4 regions of the Bradyrhizobium sp. AZCC 2289 genome follow, and region 1 is predicted to be linked to each of the others. Evidence: predicted binding sites of a transcription regulator. Region 1 holds the regulator's gene; each other region holds the start of a gene.
What was found. The regulator PhoB, encoded in region 1, activates phosphate uptake and scavenging genes when phosphate is short. The targets are predictions, from matches to a motif close to TGTCATNNANCTGTCAT.
Positions count from the first base shown of each region.

Region 2: V1289_RS42975 (RNA degradosome polyphosphate kinase) is a predicted target of PhoB. The motif match lies at 1,666-1,682, and genes of this name have one in related genera.
Region 3: V1289_RS04390 (UDP-2,3-diacylglucosamine diphosphatase) is a predicted target of PhoB. The motif match lies at 2,166-2,182, and genes of this name have one in related genera.
Region 4: V1289_RS38760 (inorganic phosphate transporter) is a predicted target of PhoB. The motif match lies at 2,190-2,206, and genes of this name have one in related genera.

Region 1 covers NZ_JAZHRY010000001.1:5,206,086-5,210,296, forward strand. Annotated here, with positions in the region: gene pstB (phosphate ABC transporter ATP-binding protein PstB) at 1-511, shown strand, start outside; gene phoU (phosphate signaling complex protein PhoU) at 523-1,239, shown strand; gene phoB (phosphate regulon transcriptional regulator PhoB) at 1,300-2,001, shown strand; gene V1289_RS24775 (GcrA family cell cycle regulator) at 2,154-2,663, opposite strand; gene V1289_RS24780 (aspartate aminotransferase family protein) at 3,143-4,211, shown strand, end outside.
Region 2 covers NZ_JAZHRY010000001.1:9,179,748-9,183,958, reverse strand. Annotated here, with positions in the region: gene purM (phosphoribosylformylglycinamidine cyclo-ligase) at 1-229, opposite strand, end outside; gene V1289_RS42985 (CDP-alcohol phosphatidyltransferase family protein) at 388-942, shown strand; gene V1289_RS42980 (chromosomal replication initiator DnaA) at 942-1,619, shown strand; gene V1289_RS42975 (RNA degradosome polyphosphate kinase) at 1,757-3,955, shown strand; gene ppx (exopolyphosphatase) at 3,968-4,211, shown strand, end outside.
Region 3 covers NZ_JAZHRY010000001.1:855,067-859,277, forward strand. Annotated here, with positions in the region: gene V1289_RS04380 (threonine/serine dehydratase) at 1-221, opposite strand, end outside; gene V1289_RS04385 (glycosyltransferase family 4 protein) at 275-1,333, opposite strand; gene V1289_RS04390 (UDP-2,3-diacylglucosamine diphosphatase) at 1,330-2,142, opposite strand; gene V1289_RS04395 (ester cyclase) at 2,810-3,256, opposite strand; gene V1289_RS04400 (ABC transporter substrate-binding protein) at 3,495-4,211, opposite strand, start outside.
Region 4 covers NZ_JAZHRY010000001.1:8,242,777-8,246,987, reverse strand. Annotated here, with positions in the region: gene V1289_RS38770 (ImuA family protein) at 1-753, opposite strand, end outside; gene V1289_RS38775 (Y-family DNA polymerase) at 1-68, opposite strand, end outside; partial or broken gene V1289_RS38765 (TIGR03915 family putative DNA repair protein) at 1,102-1,737, shown strand; gene V1289_RS38760 (inorganic phosphate transporter) at 2,249-3,871, shown strand; gene V1289_RS38755 (M20 aminoacylase family protein) at 4,100-4,211, opposite strand, start outside.

The DNA of each region.
Region 1 (4,211 bases):
GCTGCGGGCCCGGGTCGGCATGGTGTTCCAGAAGCCGACGCCGTTTCCGATGACGATCTATGAGAACATCGCCTTCGGTATCCGCCTCTACGAGAAGATCTCCAAATCCGAGATGGACGGCCGGGTCGAAAAGGCGTTGCGTGGCGGCGCGCTGTGGAATGAGGTCAAGGACAAGCTGAACGCCTCGGGCCTCTCGCTCTCCGGCGGCCAGCAGCAGCGACTCTGCATCGCCCGCACCGTGGCGGTGCGGCCCGAGGTGATCCTGTTCGACGAGCCCTGCTCGGCGCTGGACCCGATCTCGACCGCCAAGGTGGAGGAATTGATCCAGGAACTGGCGGAGGACTACACCATCGCCATCGTTACCCATAATATGCAGCAGGCGGCGCGCGTCTCGGACAAGACCGCCTTCATGTATCTTGGTGAGTTGATCGAGTTCGACGACACCAACAAGATTTTCACCTCGCCGAGCGATCGACGCACCCAGGACTACATCACCGGCCGGTTCGGTTGAGGAGATAACACATGGCTTCTGAACATACCGCCAAGGCGTTCGACAGCGATCTGCAGGAATTGACCCGGCTAGTCGCCGAGATGGGCGGCCTCACCGAACGCATGATCACCGAATCCGTCGATGCGCTGGTGCGCCGCGATATAGCACTCGGCAAGCGCGTGGTCGCCGCCGATGCCGAAATCGACAATCTGCAGCACATGATCGAGGAGCGCGCGGTGCTGACGATCGCGCGGCGCCAGCCGATGGCGATTGATCTCCGCGAAATCGTCGGCGCGATGCGGGTGGCCACCGATCTGGAGCGGATCGGCGACCTCGCCAAGAACATGGGCAAGCGGGTCGCGGCGCTGGAGAACGATTTTCATCCGCTGAAACTGATCCGCGGCCTCGAGCACATGACCGACCTGGTGCAGTCGCAGGTCAAGTCGGTGCTCGATGCCTATGCGGCGCACGACCTGCCGGCGGCGATGGCGGTGTGGAAGGGCGACGAGGAAGTCGACGCCATCTGCACCTCGCTGTTCCGCGAACTCCTGACCTACATGATGGAAGATCCGCGCAACATCTCGTTCTGTATCCACCTGATGTTCTGCGCCAAGAACATCGAACGGATCGGCGACCACGCCACCAATATCGCCGAAACCGTGTTCTACATGATCGAGGGCCAGCAGATCATGGACAAGCGGCCGAAGGGCGACATGACGACGTTCGCCACGACGGTACCCGGAAACTAGAGACGTAGCGTTTCGCGTGAAGAAAACGCGGCAAAATAAGACGAAGAGAGGCTTACACTGATGAGCGCCCGCATTCTGGTGGTCGAAGACGAGGAAGCGCTGACGACGCTGCTGCGCTACAACCTCGATGCCGAAGGCTACGATGTCGAAACCGTCGGCCGTGGTGACGACGCCGACACACGGCTGAAGGAGCGCGTTCCCGATCTGATCGTGCTCGACTGGATGCTGCCGGGACTGTCCGGCATCGAGCTGTGCCGCCGCCTGCGCGCGCGGCCCGAGACCAAGCAGCTGCCGATCATCATGCTGACCGCGCGCGGCGAGGAAAGCGAGCGGGTGCGGGGGTTGGCGACCGGCGCCGACGATTACATCGTAAAACCCTTTTCGGTGCCGGAACTGCTGGCGCGAGTGAAAGGCCTGTTGCGCCGGGCGAGCCCGGAGCGGCTCGCCACCGTGCTGACCTATGGCGACATCGAACTCGATCGCGAGAAGCGCCGGGTCGCGCGCTCGGGCCGTCCGATCGATCTCGGCCCGACCGAGTATCGCCTGCTGGAGTTCTTCCTCGAGCATCCCGGCCGTGTCTTCAGCCGCGAGCAGCTGCTCGACAGCGTCTGGGGCCGCGACATCTATATCGACGAGCGCACCGTCGACGTGCATATCGGCCGCCTGCGCAAACTGCTCAACCCCGGCCGCGAGCAGGACCCGATCCGCACCGTCCGCGGCGCCGGCTACGCGCTGGACGATCGCTTTGCCAAGGTGGAGTGAAAACACTCCACTGTCGTCCCCGCGATGGCGGGGACCCATAACCACGAATCTTGATTGTTGAAATGCGCTGGGGCTCCAGCAAGTCGTAACCACTCACATCGGTGGTTATGGGTCCCCGCCTTCGCGGGGACGACACCGGAGAGTGCGCAGCCTTACCTGGTCGGCTTCGGCGCCGGGCGGCGGCGATCGGAAGCCGGCTGATAGGCGACGCGCGAGTGGTGCGCGCAATAGGGCAGGCTGGCGAGCGCCTTGCCGCCGCAGAAGAAGAAGTCGTTGCTCGAGGGATCGCCGATCGGCCAGTGGCAGGTGGCCTCGTTGAGCTCGAGCAGCGACAGCCGCTGGCTCATCGGCACCACATTGTCGTAGGCGACCGGATCGGGCTCCATCTCCACGTCAAAGGCATGGGCCAGCGCGGTGTTGCCGCGCGACACCGGCCGCGAAACCCGCATCATCTGCTGGGCTGGGCGGGCCTTGCGCTGCCGCGGGGCGGCCGAGGAGGGGCTCTTGGCGCGGCCGGAAAGCCCCAGCCGGTGCACTTTGCCGATCACCGCATTTCGCGTCACATTTCCGAGTTCCGCGGCGATCTGGCTGGCCGAAAGGCCGGACTCCCAGAGTTTTTTCAGTTGCTCGACGCGATCGTCGGACCAGGTCAATACTGTCATCGCATTCTTCCCTTCGCGTCGCGCCGGCCAACCTGGGGCAGCGCTGGCGATGCCAATCGTCTCAAATATCCCTGCGGGCAGAATCCCTTAGCCCTCGCCGGGCGCAGAAAGCGCGCCCGAACGTTTACGCAGAACACTGGGACTTCAGAGGATCAGATCCGCCGCACGAGATGTCGTACCCGACAGCTCAGACGCTACAATATGGCGTGACTCTGGCGCAAGAGTCCCCGTCGGGGCGTCCACATGTTCCGACATCTAGGCATTGCAATTGGGTTTTTCCACTCCCCCGGAATGTTACGGATTGCTTTCTTCTTGCACTGCAGGAAGGCACGTCTCGTGGCGTGTTGACAGTTACCGCCGCCAGCATAGAATGTTTGCCACGTGCCGCCCGAAAAGGCGGCACGTTTTGTTTTCGGAAGACGGGCTGCTGCCGCGCCCCTGCAGGCATCGTGACTGTCTCATAACCATCAGTGATTGCCATGACCAAGAGCGCCACGTCGCATCTGCTTCCCGTCTTCGCCAGGGTCGATCTTGGCTTCGAGCGCGGCGAAGGCGCGTGGCTGATCGCAACCAATGGCGAGCGCTATCTCGACTTCACCTCCGGCGTCGCGGTGAACGCGCTCGGTCATTGCCATCCGTATCTGGTCGCGGCCCTGCAGGAGCAGGCGACGAAACTCTGGCACATGTCGAACCTGTTCAAATCGCCCGACGGCGACAAGCTCGCGGCACGGCTGTGCGAGCAGAGTTTTGCGGATTTCGTATTCTTCTGTAATTCCGGCGCCGAAGCGATGGAATGCGCGATCAAGGTCGCGCGCCGCTATCACGCCGCAAAAGGCCATCCCGAGCGCTACCGCCTCGTCACCTTCGAGGGCGCGTTCCACGGCCGTACGCTCGGCACGCTGGCTGCGACCGGCTCGGCCAAATATCTCGAAGGCTTTGGTCCGCCGCTGGACGGTTTCGACCAGGTCCCGCACGGCGATCTCGAAGCCGTGAAAAAGGCGATCGGCCCAAACACCGCCGGCATCCTGATCGAGCCGGTGCAGGGCGAGGGCGGTGTGCGCACCGCGCCGCACGCGTTCTTCAAGGCGCTGCGTCAGCTCTGCGACGACAAGGGCCTGCTTTTGGTATTCGACGAGGTGCAGACCGGCATGGGCCGCACCGGCGATCTCTTTGCCTATAAGCGCCTCGGCGTCACGCCGGATGTGATGTCGCTGGCGAAGGCGCTCGGCGGCGGTTTTCCGATCGGCGCGTGCCTTGCGACTGCGGAAGCCGCGTCCGGCATGACGCCGGGCTCGCACGGCTCGACCTTCGGCGGCAACCCGCTGGCGGTCGCGGCCGCCAACGCGGTGCTCGACGTGATGCTGAAGCCCGGCTTCTTCGACCATGTGCAGAAGATGTCGCTGCTGTTGAAACAGAAGCTGGCCTCGGTGGTCGATCGCTATCCCCAAGTGCTGTCGGAAGTGCGCGGCGAAGGCCTTTTGGTCGGCGTCAAGGCCGTGGTGCCGTCGGGCGATCTCGTCAATGCGTTGCGCGACCAGAAGCTGCTGA
Region 2 (4,211 bases), 4.0 Mb from region 1:
TCGCGATCTTGACCTTGGTGCCGACGCCGTCGGTCGCCGCCACCAGCACCGGGTCCTTGAAGCCGGCGGCCTTGAGGTCGAACAGCCCGCCGAAGCCGCCGATCTCGGCGTCGGCGCCGGCGCGGGCGGTGGCGCGGACCATCGGCTTGATCAGATCGACCAGCCGGTTGCCGGCATCGATATCGACGCCCGAATCCGCGTAAGTGAGCCCGTTTTTGCGGTCGTTCATGCCCAATTCCAGATGATGACGGCTGGTTACGAAGAATTCCGCGATCCTGCAATGGCTCGCAAGCGAAGCGCGCATATACTATGTAGATAACAACCGGCTCACCGCGCAAAGGGCCGGATCCTTTGCGAAATCAGGCCGGTAGCCGGGAAGCGACCGAGTTGAGTATTCCGACCTCTATTCCGAACATGATTACGCTTGGCCGCATCATTCTGGTGCCGGTCATCGTCTGGGCGATCGCCTCCAGCCAGATGGAAATCGCGTTTGCGATCTTCGTCATCGCTGGCGTCAGCGACGCCGTCGACGGCTTTCTGGCCAAACGCTTCAACATGGCGAGCGAACTCGGCGCCCTGCTCGATCCCCTGGCCGACAAGGCGCTGCTGGTATCGATCTATATGGCGCTTGGCATCTGGGGCGCGGTGCCGCGCTGGATCGTCATCCTCGTGGTCTCGCGCGACATCATGATCGTGACCGCCGTGATTGTGTCATGGTTGTTCGACAAGCCGATCCCGATGAAACCCTTGATGGTGTCGAAGCTCAATACGGTGTTCCAGGTGGCGTTCGCGGCCCTGGTGCTGGCGTCGCTCGGATTTGGTTTTCAGCCAAGGCCTTACGACCTGATCCTGATGGGTTTTGTTACGGTCTTTACTTTGGTTTCGGTCTCCCTCTATCTCGTCGAGTGGGTGCGGCACATGAGCACGATCGAGGCAAGGTAGTGGCAGCCAGCGTTCATCCCCGTCAGCTTGCCTTCGCGCTGCCCCATGCAGAGAGCCTGACCCGCGACAATTTTCTGGAAGGGCCGGCCAATGAAGCCGGCCTCGCGCTGGTCGAGAACTGGCCCGACTGGCCCAACCGCATCATGCTGCTGGTCGGTCCGGAAGGCTCGGGAAAGAGCCATCTCGCCTCGATCTGGGCCGAACGGTCCGGCGCACGCTCGATCTCCGCGCATGCGCTGACGGCGGCCGCGGTGCCCGGCGCGCTGGCGACCGGCGCGCTGGCGGTCGAGGATCTGAAGCCCGGCGATTTCGACGAACGCGCGATGTTTCACCTGATGAATCTGGCGCGCGAGGACGAAGCCTATGTGCTGATGACGGCGCGCATCGCGCCGTCCGCCTTCGAGGTCGAATTGCGCGACCTGCGCTCGCGGCTGCGCGCGGTGCCGGCGGTGTCGCTGCTGCCGCCCGATGATTTGCTGTTCCGCTCCCTGATCGTCAAATTCTGCGCCGACCGCCAGTTGAGCGTCGACGAGGCGGTCGTAAGCTATCTCAGCACCCGGATCGAGCGCTCCTACGCGGCGGTCCGCCAGGCGGTCGAACTGCTCGACAGCGAGGCGCTGCGGCTGGGCCGGCCGGTGACCCGGGCGCTGGCTGCTGAATTACTGCGCAACGCCTGATCCGGCGCGCTTCCCGCCTTGACGCCGGCTGCGGCCGGAACATCAATGTCATTGAAACGTCATTGCCGTAACACATGGTTTGCGCGGGTTCCGTCTAGCTAGACGCACGCGCGGGCCCGGAATGGATCAAAAACTTCATGGATTCGGTACAAGCTATTGAAATCAAAGAAAAAGATATAATCGCCGAGGGCCCGCCCGCAATCGCGACCAGCCCCGAGCGCTTCATTAATCGCGAGCTGTCCTGGCTGCATTTCAATCGCCGGGTGCTGGAGGAAGCGGTCAACCCGGGGCATCCCGCGCTGGAGCGGGTGCGGTTCCTGTCGATTTCCGCCAATAACCTTGATGAGTTCTTCATGGTCCGCGTCGCCGGCATCAAGGCGCAGGTCCGCGAAGGCATCGCCGAACGCAGCCCCGACGGGGCGACGCCGGCGGAGCAGCTTGTCCAGATCAACGAGGCGGTCTCACAGCTCGCAAGCGACCAGCAGGCGATCTGGAGCAACCTGCGGACCATTCTTTCCGAAGTCGGCATCACCCTGGTCGATGGCCGCGACGTCACCAAGGCCGAGCGGAGCTGGATCGAAGATCATTTCCTCCACAACATCTTCCCACTGCTGACGCCGCTCGCGATCGACCCGGCGCACCCCTTCCCGTTCATTCCGAGTCTCGGCTTCACCATCGCGCTGCATCTGGCGCGGGTCTCCGACGGCAAGCCGATGAACGCGCTGATCCGCATGCCCGGCAAGATCGACCGCTTCATCCGCATGCCCGCGGGCAAGGACGGCGCGGTGCGGCTGATCACGCTGGAACAGGCCACCGGCCTGTTCATCGGAAAACTGTTCCCAGGCTATACCGTCAAGGGCCAGGGCGCGTTCCGCATTATCAGGGATTCCGAACTCGAAATCGAGGAAGAGGCGGAAGATCTGGTCCGCGTGTTCGAGACCGCGCTGAAGCGGCGGCGGCGCGGATCGGTGATCCGGCTCGAACTCGAAGCCAAGATGCCGGAAGAGCTGCGCGCGTTCGTACAGCAGGCGCTTTCCACCGCCGACGACGAGATCTTTCTGGTCGACGGCGTGCTGGCGATGAACGAATTGTCGCAGCTGACGAGGCTCGACCGGCCCGATCTGGAATTCACCCCCTACGTTCCGCGCCACCCCGAGCGCGTCCGCGACCACGGCGGCGACATCTTCGCCGCGATCCGGCAGAAGGATCTGATTGTCCACCATCCATACGAATCCTTCGACGTCGTCGTCCAGTTCCTGCAACAGGCTGCGCGCGACCCCGACGTCGTCGCCATCAAGCAGACGCTCTACCGCACCTCGAACAATTCGCCGATCGTGCGCACGCTGGCGGAAGCGGCCGAGGCCGGCAAATCGGTCACCGCGCTGATCGAACTGAAGGCGCGGTTCGACGAGGAAGCCAACATCCGCTGGGCGCGCGACCTCGAACGCGCCGGCGTGCAGGTCGTGTACGGCTTCATCGAACTGAAAACCCACGCCAAGCTGTCGATGGTGGTGCGCCGCGAGGGCGGCAATCTGACCACCTATGTGCACACCGGCACCGGGAATTATCATCCCGTCACCGCGCGCATCTACACTGATTTGTCCTACTTCACTTCGGACCCGGTCATCGGCCGCGATGCGGCGCGGGTGTTCAACTACATCACCGGCTATGCCGAGCCCAGCGACATCGAGAAGATGGCGGTGTCGCCGCTGACCTTGCGCAAGCGCATGCTCGAGCACATTCACGGCGAGACCAATTATGCGCGCCACGGCAAGCCGGGCGCGATCTGGCTGAAGATGAACTCGCTGGTCGACCCCGACATCATCGACGCACTGTATGAAGCGTCCCAGGCCGGCGTGGCGATCGAACTGGTGGTGCGCGGCATCTGCTGCCTGCGGCCGGGTCTGCCCGGACTTTCCGAGAACATCCGCGTCAAATCCATCATCGGGCGTTTCCTGGAGCATGGCCGAATCTACTGCTTCGGGATGGGCCAGGGCCTGCCCTCAACCAAAGCGGCTGTGTATATCTCCTCCGCCGACATGATGCCGAGGAACCTCGACCGCCGCGTCGAGATCCTCTGCCCGCTGCAAAATCCCACGGTACATCAGCAGGTTCTCGAGCAGATCATGGTCGCCAATCTGAAGGATACCGAGCAGAGCTGGCAGTTATTGCCCGACGGGTCGTCAACGCGTATGAAGGCCGCGAAAGGCGAAGAGCCGTTCAATCTGCACAACTACTTCATGACGAATCCGAGTCTGTCAGGCCGTGGAAAGTCTCTCAAGGAATCTTCGCCGCGCCGCCTCACACGCCGGAACGAGCGCCAGCCCTCGTCATAAGGGATCGCCGAAATGAAGCGGCCGCGCAAACGCGCCTCAAGCGTCGCGGTCATCGACATCGGTTCGAACTCGGTTCGTCTCGTGGTCTATGAGGCCATGGCGCGCAGCCTCGTCACCATCTTCAACGAGAAGGCGTTGTGTGGCCTCGGCCGCGAGGTTCAGAGCACCGGCCTGCTGGCGCCCGATGCGGTCGCCAAGGCGCTGACCTCGCTGCGGCGGTTTCGCGCCCTGTGCCGGATCCAGAAGGTCGGCCGCG
Region 3 (4,211 bases), 4.4 Mb from region 1:
GCGGCCTGCGGGATCGACGACAGCTTGTTGAAGGCGCCGCGGAACTTGAACGACCCGGTCCGCTGCAGCATCTCCGGCTTCAGGAACACTTTGGTTCCGACGCGCTCGTTGAGAACGGGGAATGACAACAGCGGCGTCCGTACCGCGAATGGGGCAACCACCCGCGCCGCCGCATCGATATCCGCAGCTTCGACCGCTGCATGGGGGGCTGGTTCTGTCATGTCAGCTTTGTATCGCGCCGGCGGACGCGCGGGCAAGACGCATTCCTGTGAAATCAGGCGGCGAAATGCGGGCCTTCGGCGACGAATTCGACCGCTTCGCCTTCCGGATCGACTGCCCGAACGTTCAGGGCGTGCTCGACAAAGACGCGCGCCGAGGCTTCCCAGGTATGGGCTGCGGCAAATTCGGTGCAGCTTTGCGGCGAAATTTGCAGCGCTTCCAGGCACGCCGCACCCAGATCGTCATCGAGCACGCCGACCGGCGCAGCTCCAATCACGTCGCGGGGCCCGGTGACCGGAAAAGCGGCAACCGGCAGGCCGCTGGCCAGCGCTTCGAGCAGGACGAGCCCGAAGGTGTCGGTCTTGCTCGGGAACACGAACACATCGGCGGCGGCATAGATCTCTGCCAATTCTTCGCCATGACGGGCGCCCAGAAACACGGCTTTCGGATATTTCCGCTCCAGCGCGGCGCGCGCCGGCCCATCGCCGACCACGAGCTTGGTGCCGGGCAGATCCAGATCGAGGAAGGCCTCGAGATTCTTCTCGACCGCGACGCGGCCGACGCTCAGAAACACCGGCTGCGGCAGGCAAAGGTCGACGGCACGCGGATGAAACAGGGCGGTGTCGACGCCGCGCGACCACAGCACCACATTACGAAAGCCGCGCATGCGCAATTCGATGGCGAGCGCCGTCGTTGCCGCCATCACCGCCTGGCTAGGCCGGTGGAACCAGCGCAGCGCCCGCCAGACCCATGCTTCCGGGATCGGCGAACGCGCAGAGACGTATTCCGGGAACCGGGTGTGGAAGCTCGTGGTGAACGGCAAGCCATGTTTGCGGCAATAGCGCCGCACCAACAGCCCGACCGGACCTTCGGTCGCGATATGAATGCTGTCGAGTTTAGCCGCTTCAATCAGTTCGGCGATCTTGGCCGGATACGGCAATGCGAGGCGCAGATCGGGATAGCTCGGCATCGCAAAGGTGCGAAACGATTGCGGCGTCAGGAAAGAGACATCGACGCCAAAGCCTTTCGCCGCCTGCGCCATCATGGCCAGCGTGCGGACCACCCCGTTGACCTGGGGATGCCACGCATCGGTCGCGACCAGGATATGCGTCATGCGGCGCGCGCCGCGACGCGGGGAACCGGGGCGGTCCGGCGCAGCGGATCGGTCCAGGTGATGATTTCGAACTGGCCGTCATCGTGCTCGGCGAGCGCCGTGCAGCTTTCCACCCAGTCGCCGCAGTTCATGTAGCGGATGCCGTGTTCGTCACGGATGGTGGCGTAATGGATGTGGCCGCAGATCACGCCGTCGGCGCCGTGGCGCCGCGCCTCGGCCGCCAGCGTCTTCTCGAACGCGCCGATATAGTTCACGGCGTTCTTGACCTTCAGCTTGGCCCATTGCGACAGCGACCAATAGGGCACGCCGAACATGCGGCGGAAGAAGTTGACGAGGCGGTTCATTTGAATCGCGAAATCGTAGGCCTTGTCGCCGAGATGGGCGAGCCAGCGCGCGTTTTGCACCACGAGATCGAAGATATCGCCGTGGATGATGAGGTAGCGCTTGCCGTCGGCGCCTTCATGGATTGTGTTTTCCACCACATCGATGCCGCCGAAATGCGTACCGTAATAGTTCCGCAGGAACTCGTCGTGGTTGCCCGGCACGTAGATGACCTTGGCGCCCTTGCGTGCCTTGCGCAGCATCTTCTGCACGAAGTCGTTGTGCGATTGCGGCCAATACCAGTTGGATTTCAGCGCCCAGCCGTCGACGATATCGCCGACCAGGTAGATCGTGTCGGCGTCGTGAGAGCGGAGGAAGTCGAGCAATTGGTCGGCTTGCGAACCGCGGGCTCCGAGATGGACGTCGGAGATAAACAAAGTGCGAAAGCGCCGCTCGGGGCTCTCTTCACTCGAGGAGTCACTTCCCATGCCAGTGCACCTACCAGATCTCTGTGACAAGGCGATGACGATTCACGCGACCGATGGCCCCAAGGAATCCATGACGACAATCCACGACGAGAATCAGCTACACGCCCCCCGCCATGGCGTAACAGCGCGATGCGACATTCAGGCGACATGAGAGCCCGTGTGTTTCCGGGTTCGCGTCGGAACTTGCGTCGTCCCGGCCAACGCCGGAGCGACGTGCAGAAAGAACGCTCCTGCCTCAGTAGAATTTATGGAAAGGATGGATCGTCCGCTGGAGCCTGCCATCGGGCGCGCATTTCGCGCGACCCGGTGGCGGACGATGACGACCGGATGTGTGTTCGCATTGCCGCGACGCATTGCGCCCGAGCCTTTGCAAAAAATCTCTCGCCCCATAGAGGGCGTGGGGAATACCGGGTGCCCGATGCACCCGCAGCCCCTGTGCATTGGTAGTAAGCACAGTACGGAGAGCATACTGAGCTCCAGTGCCGCGTGATCTGAGAAGTAGATTCTCCAGCGTTCGCAAGATTTCACGTTTTCACACAGCCAGGGTCATTCACGACCACCCGAGCCAGCGGTGGGTCCGGCCTTACGCCAGAGGAATGAGCCCGCCGGTTCACGCCGGCGGGCTTCAAGGCCTTTCTTCTTCAATCGGATAGGGCTGCTTTCGCTTTCACGCCGCAGACTGATGCGGTGCCGCGCTCTGCGTGGCTCCGATCTGTGTGAGCATCGTGAGCATGTCGAAGTAGTGCGAGGTGCTCTTGACCTTGTCGCCCTCGACCTGGACGACTTGGCATGCCGGCAGCTCGACCGGCTTGTTCGATGCCGGAATCGTACCTGTTGGTGTCTGCAGCGGTCCGGTATGAACGCCCTTCCACACGAGCTCGAAGACCGCGGTGTTCCCGCTGGCGAACTCGCGCACGAATGTGGCTCTAGAGTCGGGGAAGGCCTTGGCCCAGCCCTGCAAGGCATCGATGATCTCGCCGACGCCCTGGATGCGACGGTGGGTTCCCTTTTCGTCGTACACGGCGTCGGCAGCCAACGTCTCCTTCGCCTTGCTCCAGTCCTTGTCGTTGTATGCGGTGATTGAGGCCCTCGCGATTTCGATGACATTCGCCATGATGATCCTCCATTATTAACCCGCACCGGTCGGCGCCGAGCATTGCAATCCCCCAGCACGCACTAAATTGTAGCACTTTGCGGCAAACAGGCGAGCGAGAAACGGCCCAATTGGGCTGATGTCCGGCCAGGCCCAATCTCTGAATTACGGAATTGCGGTGACAGTGTTGGACTGCACCCCAAGTGAGACACGGCAATTTCTGTGCACTGTCACCTCATGCTCCGCAACAAACCGCGCCCTATTCGATCACCTCGTCGGCGCGGGTGAGCAGTGGCGGCGGTACGGTGAGACCGAGCGCCTTCGCAGTCTTGAGATTGATGACCAGGTCAAACTTGGTCGGCTGCTCGACCGGAATGTCAGCAGGCTTGGCCCCTCGCAATATCTTGTCGATGTATTCCGCAGACCGTCGCCATAGCTCGGGAAAGTTCGGCCCATAGGATATCAGACCGCCTGCTTCGACTCCCTCCCGGCCACCGTGCATGGTTGGCAGTCGCACACCAAGCGCCAGGTCATTTATATGGAATCGATTCGTGTTCACGAGCGCATCGATCACGATGTAAATTGCGTCCGCACGATCCCTGAGCGTCTCGAAGGCAGGTACGATATCCTCGGCTCGTCGGATTTCCGTTGTGATCACCTCATATCCGAGCATTCGGGCTGCCGCTTGAGCGTCGCGCATTTCCAGTATCACGGCGACGTTCTCGACGTTTTCCAGGATCGCCAGTCGGCGAAGACCAGGTATGACCTCGCGCAAAATTTCGAGCCGCTTTCCGGCAAGGTCTCTGGTCTGGTTCGACAGGCCGGTGACGTTACCTCCCGGTCGCGCCAGAGACGTGACGAGACCGTTGGCAACGGGGTCGCCGACCGCGACGAACACAATGGGAATGACCGATGTCGCCTGCATCATCGCGAGAACCGACGGCGTTCCCAAAGTGACGATTGCATCGACCTTGAG
Region 4 (4,211 bases), 3.0 Mb from region 1:
CGGTCGATGGGCAGGCGCGGCAGCCACAGGCTGAGGATACGCCGACGGTTCAGAGAAAAGGCACTCATCACATTTCCATTCCATGATCCACCGCCCAACCGGGCCATGACGGTTACGAACGAGTTGCGCGTCAAACACCGGCGCGCCCCATGCGTGCCAGGGATTGCCCGGCGGCGAATGCGCCGCGCGCACGATCCATCGCGTCTCCGCGGTTGAAGGCTGAGGGGTTGCCGCCAGGCGCAGCAGCAGCGCGGTGACGCCGGAGGCCTGCGCCGCCAGGGTCAGCTTGCGGCTGGCGACGAGATCGAGCTGCCGCGCCTCGCCCCAGACTTCCAGCACGACGAGGCCCAGCGCATCGCAGGCCAGCGCATCGGCCGCCGTCCGCAACGCGCTGTCGGCGTCGGCCGCGCGCACGGTCACGAGCAGGCGCGGATCGAGACCGAGTTCGGAAAACCCGCTCATCGACGGCGCGCCGGATTCGATGTCGGAAAAATCCTGCCGCACCCAGACCAGCGGCCGGCGCGCGGTGATGCGCCCCGCAAGGCCTGCGATGAACCCGGTTGCCGCAGCGCTCTGATGTCCCTCGGCAAACACTTCATGCACCGCGGCCATGGCGAGGCCGCCGCGCAGCGTCGCATCGGCGCCGGCATGGCCGAGCGGCACCTTGTTGGGGGCGTATGCATCGCCATGCGCTTCGATGCGCTCGATGCGTCCTCGCAAAGTCGCAAGCGTGTTTATGCGTGCGCCGCTCATGCGCCGCTCCCTTAAGATTTTGAGCCGTTGCGGGTTGGTTGAATGAACCCGCTGCTGGCTCATTTGTTCATGATATGTTCTAATATAAAGCTAACTGGACCGGCGGAGTCAATCGGGATTAGCGGACAGAAGATTCGTGAATAGAATCAGGTAATTAGGGCTTTGGTTTTAAACAAGCCGTCATGGCCGGGCATAGCCGTCCAAAGGACGGCGTCGCTTCCACTCGCCTATGCCCGGCCATCCACGTCCTTTCGCCCGCAAAAAAAGAGGACGTGGATGCCCGGGACATCTAGCGCGAAGACGCGCTTCGCGCTTTTGCCCGGGCATGACGAGAAGCGAGCGAGTGTCATGCACCACATCACCCTCGGCAGCGAAACCGATTTCGACGGCTGGCGGAAAGCGGCACGGACGCTGGCGCGGCATGAAGTGCAGCCGTCGGCGGTGACATGGCGCGTTGGCAGGCCCGAACTGGTCGAACCGTCCGCCGCGCCACTCGAAACACCGAACAATGCCATCAGCGTACCCGCAAAGTTCGTCGTGCTGGCGCAATCGGCGATCCTGCACCGCGATCCCCTGCGCTTTGCCATTCTGTATCGGCTGCTGTGGCGGCTGCGCGGCCATCGCGATCTGCTCGGCGTCGCTGATGATCCCGATGTCTCGCGCGTTCTTGCAATGGTGAAAGCCGTGCATCGCGACCAGCACAGGATGCGTGCCTCGGTCCGTTTCCGCGAAATCGGCCGCGAGCAAAAATTGCATTACGTCGCCTGGTTCGAGCCGGAGCATCACATCGTCGAAGCGACCGCGCCATTTTTCGCCAGCCGTTTCGCCGACATGCCGTGGTCGATCCTGACCCCGGATCTCTGCGCGCATTGGGATGGCCACGCCGTCGCGATCACGCCGGGGATCGAGGCGCCGGGCGAAGACCGGCTGGAACAAACCTGGCGGCGCATTTACGCCAACATCTTCAACCCGGCGCGGCTGAAAACGGCACTGCCGCGATAATCGCCGCGCGCGGCATAAGCATCCCAAATGGCTCGGGGAACCACAAATTGTCGTGACAAGCGGTGATAAAATGACAAATAAATGTACAACCTTTAATTGATAGATGATATTATCGCATTGTCGGCAGGAAATTGGGGCGTCCTGTTCACGCCATGACGTTCCCATGAGGTCGGCGCGCTGCACGGTACGAACAGCCCCAGTGCTGTGCAGCGCGCGACCTACCCACCTTCCAAAATCTTTGGCGTTTGCATCGCTACCAGCGAAGGCCTGCGCAGCGTCGCGCCCATGGCGGCTGTCAGCGCCGCATTCATTTTCCGAGCATCGCGGTTCGACATTGTGGTCCGCAGCAGCTGGCCGCCAACTGCATCGCACCAGGAACTGGCGTTCCCGCCCGCATTTCCGTCCGCGGCAACGATGGGAACAGCCGATCCGCATTTCAATCAACTGTCACAAGCATCGGCCAAAATCAGAGGCATTGGGACAGGAGATTGCAATGAGCGATATGACATTACCCGGTTCGATCGAACCCGCATTGCGGAAGGGTCCGGATCTCGACAAAGGCTTTCATCCACTGACCGGCATTATCTACATGGGGGTGGTCGCTGCCGCCCTGCTGTTCGTTGCCTACAGCATCTATTCCGACATCGATGCGACCGGCACGCGCGTCACCTCCTACATGCCCTATATCCTGCTCTTCGTCGCCTTGCTGATCGCGCTCGGCTTCGAATTCGTCAACGGCTTTCACGACACCGCCAATGCGGTCGCCACCGTCATCTATACCCGCTCGCTGCCGGCGCACATTGCCGTGGTCTGGTCGGGCATGTTCAATCTGTTCGGCGTGCTGCTTTCCAGCGGCGCCGTCGCCTTCGGCATCGTGTCGTTGCTCCCGGTCGAACTGATCCTGCAGGTCGGCAGCAGCGCGGGTTTCGCCATGGTGTCCGCGCTGCTGATCTCCGCCATCATCTGGAACGTGGGCACCTGGTATCTCGGGCTGCCGGCATCGAGTTCGCACACCCTGATCGGATCGATCATGGGTGTCGGCATCACCAACGCGCTGTTGCGCGGCCGCGACGGCACTTCCGGCGTCGACTGGTCGCAGGCCGGCAATATCGCCAAGGCGCTGCTGCTGTCGCCGCTGTTCGGCTTCGCGCTGGCCGCGATCCTGCTCTATGTCCTCAAGCTCATCTTGCAGCGCGCGACGCCTGCGCTGTTCGGCGAGCCGAAGGGCGACCAGCCGCCGCCGTGGTGGATCCGGGGCGTCCTGATCCTCACCTGTACGCTGGTCAGCTTCTTCCACGGCTCCAATGACGGCCAGAAGGGCATGGGTCTCATCATGCTCATCCTGATCGGTACGGTGCCGACCGCCTATGCGCTCAACCGCGCGCTGCCTGCCAGCCAGATCGAACAGTTCACGGCGAATTCGATGACCGCAAGCAGGGTGATCGAGGGCAAGGCCGCCGGTTACAACGTCATCGGCAACCCGCGGCCGGCCGTGACCAACTATGTCGCGCAGCACCAGATCAACGAAGGCACCTATCCGTCGCTGGCGGTGCTGGTGCGCGACATCGGCACCCAGGTCACCCAGTATGGATCGCTGGCGAAATTCCCGGCGGAGACCGTCGGCAACACCCGCAACGACATGTACCTGGTCTCCGAGGCCATCCGCTTCCTGATGAAGGACAAGGAAGCCGAACTCTCCAGCGCCGATGTTGCCACGCTCAACAGCTACAAAGGCTCGCTCGACGCTGCTACGAAGTTCATTCCGGGCTGGGTGAAGTTCGTCGTCGCCATCGCGCTCGGCCTCGGCACCATGGTCGGCTGGAAGCGCATCGTCGTCACCGTCGGCGAGAAGATCGGCAAGACCCACCTGACCTACGCGCAGGGCGCCTGCGCCGAAATCACGGCGGCCGCGACCATCGCAGCGGCCGACGGCTACGGACTGCCGGTTTCAACCACGCATGTGCTGTCGTCCGGCATCGCCGGCACGATGGCGGCCAACGGATCCGGGCTGCAATGGTCGACGATCCGCAACATCGCCATGGCGTGGGTACTGACCCTGCCGGCCGCGATGATCATCTCGGGCGCGCTGTACTTCGTGTTCTACCATCTGTTCTGAGAAAAGCGCCTGCGGCGCGCCCTGTTGCGCAATACGAAAAAGGCCCGCGCCATCAGCGCGGGCCTTTTTCTTCTCGAAAGCGACTCCGGATCACCTCCTCGTCATTGCGAGCGAAGCGAAGCAATCCATCTCGCAGCGGAAAGAAAGAATGGATTGCTTCGTCGCGGAGCCTGTCATCGGGCGCGCGTTCGCGCGACCCGTTGGCTCCTCGCAATGACGCCTGCCAAATCACGCCGCCAGCGTGTTCTCGACCAGCTTGATCCAGTACGAGGTGCCGTACACGATCGCATCGTCGTTGAAATTATAGGCGGGGTGATGCAATCCGGCGGTGTCGCCATTG